Regions from separate parts of the Clostridium sp. CM041 genome, predicted to be linked through region 1. Evidence: a T-box and tRNA genes for the amino acid it is inferred to sense, from the RefSeq annotation. Region 1 holds a T-box; the other holds one or more tRNA genes.
What was found. The T-box of region 1 lies ahead of ACWJJT_RS12365 (glycine--tRNA ligase). A T-box ahead of a tRNA ligase gene usually reads a tRNA of that ligase, here a tRNA-Gly.
Positions count from the first base shown of each region.

Region 2: it encodes a tRNA-Gly, which carries the amino acid that the T-box ahead of ACWJJT_RS12365 (glycine--tRNA ligase) is inferred to sense. The anticodon was not compared.

Region 1 covers NZ_CM143648.1:2,623,079-2,625,273, reverse strand. Annotated here, with positions in the region: gene ACWJJT_RS12365 (glycine--tRNA ligase) at 1-966, opposite strand, end outside; T-box leader at 1,153-1,318, opposite strand; tRNA gene ACWJJT_RS12360 (tRNA-Asn) at 1,369-1,443, opposite strand; gene lysS (lysine--tRNA ligase) at 1,601-2,195, opposite strand, start outside.
Region 2 covers NZ_CM143648.1:3,312,046-3,314,240, reverse strand. Annotated here, with positions in the region: gene ACWJJT_RS15650 (DUF6873 family GME fold protein) at 1-573, shown strand, start outside; tRNA gene ACWJJT_RS15645 (tRNA-Cys) at 649-723, opposite strand; tRNA gene ACWJJT_RS15640 (tRNA-Gly) at 742-816, opposite strand; tRNA gene ACWJJT_RS15635 (tRNA-Phe) at 821-896, opposite strand; tRNA gene ACWJJT_RS15630 (tRNA-Asp) at 926-1,002, opposite strand; tRNA gene ACWJJT_RS15625 (tRNA-Val) at 1,008-1,083, opposite strand; gene hslO (Hsp33 family molecular chaperone HslO) at 1,415-2,195, opposite strand, start outside.

The sequences.
Region 1 (2,195 bases):
ATTAGTAATAGGATCTAGATAACTTAAATCATTCCCTGAATGTTCCATATGTTTCTTTAAGTCATAATCAGTTCTATCAGCAACGCCCCATAATTCACCCCATCCAAAAGGAAACAAGAATTCTATGTCACAAGTAGCATTACTATAAAAAGATAATTCCTCTTCTCCATGGTCTCTAAATCTTAAATTTTCCTTTTCCATTCCCAAATTATACAAAAAATTAGCACAATACTCTTTCCAATATGCAAACCATTCTAAATCTGTACCCGGTTTACAGAAAAATTCCAATTCCATTTGCTCAAATTCCCTAGTTCTAAAAATAAAATTCCCTGGTGTTATTTCATTCCTGAAAGCCTTCCCTACTTGGCCTATTCCAAATGGAACTTTTTTTCTTGAAGCTCTTTGAACATTTTTAAAGTTTACAAAGATACCCTGAGCCGTTTCTGGTCTTAAATATATTTCTGATTTTCCATCTTCTGTTATTCCCTGGGAAGTCTTAAACATTAAATTAAATTTTCTAATATCAGTAAAGTCTTTCTTTCCACATTTAGGACATACTATTTCATTTTTTGCTATATATTCTTTTAACTCTTCATTTGACCATCCATCAGCAGTAGCTACTTCTACTCCCTGATTTGTCATATGGTCTTCCACTAACTTATCCGCTCTAAATCTAGCTTTGCAATCTTTGCAATCCATTAGCGGATCTGAAAATCCTCCAACGTGGCCCGTCGCAACCCATACCTCTGGGTTCATAAGTATAGCGCAGTCTACGCCTACATTATATGGACTTTCTTGAACAAATTTTTTCCACCAAGCTTTTTTAACATTGTTTTTAAATTCAACTCCCAGAGGACCATAATCCCACGAATTAGCGAGCCCACCATATATATCAGACCCTGGGAATACGAACCCTCTGTTTTTGCATAACGCAACTATCTTATCCATACTTTTTTCAAATGCCATATTAACCCCTCCTATTTTTTTTACAATCTAATGATATCTTGTTTTATATACTTCTCAATGGTCATTACAATATATTAACATTACATCTTGTATTCTTTCCTATTTACCCTAAATATAACCAATTCAATTTATCACACCCGCATAAAGCATTCTCTTTTATTTTACGTATAAAAAAAAGACTATACCCTAAGGGACGAAAATTACTTCCGCGGTTCCACCCTTATTGGCACATGCCCTACTTTAAATTCTATACACTCAAAAGTCCCTTTCACAATAATACTTTGATTGTTTACACCAGCCACAATCTCTCTTATAAAGTACTACTACTACTCTTCTTTATCACAGTGAATTATTTTATTATGCATTAGATTTCTTATAATATTGAGTTCCAAAAATAAAAAATGGCTCCGCGAAAAGGATTTGAACCTTCAACCTATCGGTTAACAGCCGAGTGCTCCACCGTTGAGCTATCGCGGATTATTATTGCTTACAACAACATTATAACATACATAACTAAAAATTCAATAGTTTTTTCTTTTTTTTTATAATTTTATGATTTTAAGTGCTATAGTTATGCTTAAAAAATAAAAAGGATATTTTAGATTAACTAAAATATCCTTTTTATTTTCTTAAATTACTGAATTGGTTTCATTGTAGGAAATAGGATAACATCTCTTATTGAATAAGAGTCCGTTAAGAACATTACCATTCTATCGATTCCTATGCCCAGTCCTCCTGTTGGTGGCATTCCGGTTTCTAATGCACTCATAAATTCTTCATCTATTAAATAAGCCTCATCATCACCTAGTTCTCTTTCTTTTGCTTGTTGCATAAATCTCTCTCTTTGAACTACTGGATCATTTAACTCTGAGTATGCATTACACACTTCTCTTCCAAACACAAAGCCTTCAAATCTCTCTGTAAACTCTGAATCTCCTCTCTTCTTTTTAGTAAGAGGTGATATCTCTACAGGGTAATCACATAAGAATGTTGGTTGAATTAGTTTTTCTTCCACATATACTTCAAATAATTCATTTAATATATCTGCTTTTGAGCAATTTTCTAATTCTTTTTTAAATTGTAAATGCTTTTCTTTAGCTATAACCCTAGCTTCTTCATTAGTAGTTATTTTATCAAAGTCCACACCTGAATATTCTCTTACTGCATCTACCATAGTAATTCTTCTCCATGGTGGTGTAAAATCTATTTCAGTTCCTTGATAATTAACC
Region 2 (2,195 bases), 690 kb from region 1:
CCTGATATGCTTATGCATATTTTAGGCAATGATATTATAGTTCATAAAGACATGGATAACGAATTCATACTGAGCTTAGTTTTGTTAAATTATAAAGTTTATAAATCAAATTCAACTTTAAAAAATAAATACCCTTATGATATATGTCTCAATTCATTAAGCCTAGGCAATCTTTTTATTCACTCAGTTAATTTTACTGACACTAATCTTTTGTCACTATTGAAAAACAGAAAATTAATAAACGTTAAGCAAGGTTATACAAAATGCTCTACTTGCATTGTAAATGATCATGCAGTCATAACTAGTGATGTTTCTATCGCTAAGGCTTTAAGCATTGAAAAAATAGATATTTTATTAGTCCCACCTGGTGATATTATCCTTCCCGGGCTTAACTACGGTTTTATAGGTGGCGTAACAGGTCTTATCGAAGATAATGTCTTAGCTTTTTATGGTCACTTAGATCATTATTTGTATGGGAAAGAAGTATTAAATTTTTTAAATAAGCATAAGGTAGAACCCGTGTTTTTAAGAAATGGAAAACTAATCGATAGAGGTAGTATTTTGAGAGTCTAAAGAATCCAGAATATGCGGAAATAAAAAGTAGCCCAATTGCTGAAACATCAGCATTTGGACTACTTTTTATTGTTTTGGAGGCGCCACCCGGATTTGAACCGGGGAATAAAGGTTTTGCAGACCTTGACCTTACCGCTTGGCTATAGCGCCATTATTCATAATTATAGTTGGAGCGGAAGACGAGATTCGAACTCGCGACGTTCACCTTGGCAAGGTGACGCTCTACCACTGAGCCACTTCCGCAACATGGTGGCTAGACCAGGAATCGAACCAGGGACACGAGGATTTTCAGTCCTCTGCTCTACCGACTGAGCTATCCAGCCTTAATAATTTTAAATTTAGTAAATTTAAATGGCGACTCAAAAGGGACTCGAACCCTCGACCTCCGCCGTGACAGGGCGGCACTCTAACCAACTGAGCTATTGAGCCATATGTGGTGGGAACAACAGGGTTCGAACCTGTGACCCTCTGCTTGTAAGGCAGATGCTCTCCCAGCTGAGCTATGCTCCCACATATCTTTATCAGACTAGTACAGTTTACATCATTTCATAAAACTTGTCAACTACTTTATGTGTTAACTGTTTTTTTACTTTATTGTTAACTTCCTCGTCCATGTGTACTTTGTGAGTACTTTATTATATTATAAGATTTTCTTACGGCTGTCAACCATAAATACGGCGGATATTCATGTATATTTGAATTATACTCCCTATTTGTCAAATTTACTCCACTTTACTACGATTTGAAACATATATTACTATAGAATATAGTTTGTGTATTGCTCACTATAAAAAGCAATATCACAAATACTATATTCTCTTTATCCAAAGATGTATTTTTTCTATGAATTAGCTTCTTTAAGTAATTTCCCAATTTCTTCATGATTGAATTCATAATTTTCATTACAAAAATGGCATTTAAGTTCTTCTGTTTTACCATCATTATATAATTCCTCTAAATCCTTTTTACCTATACTTATTAAGGCCTTCTCAACTCTTTCCCTACAACAATCACATTTATACGTCGGCTTAACCTCTTCATGTATTTTAAGTTCCATATCTTCAAAAATAAATTCCAAAATTTCTTCGATGTTCATCCCTTTTGCTATTAATTCAGTTATAGATGGAATTTCTTCAAGTCTATACGTTATTATATCAGCTAAAAATTCATCTGCACCAGGCATCATTTGTATTATAAAACCTCCTGAAGCTTTAATGCTCATGTCCGTGTCAACTAAAACTCCGAGTCCCACAGCAGACGGCGTTTGCTCTGATACAGTAAAGTAATAAGCTAAATCATCCCCAATTTCACCTGTAGAGATTGGCACTTGACCTATATACGGTTCCTTTAGTCCCAAATCTCTTATAATCCTTAAATAACCATCCATACCAATGGCAGCACTTACATCAAGTTTCCCCTGTTTGTTTGCAGGCAAATCTACATTAGGATTTCCTATGTACCCTTTTACACTTACATCAGCATGAGCAGTTACTACCACTCCTCTTGCTTCTCCTCCGCCATCAATTTGAAGTGTTAAACTATCTTGCTGCGACTTTAACATGCTTCCCATAAGAGTACCAGCCGTTAGCATCCTACCAAAAGCAGCTGCTGCCGTGGGTGCA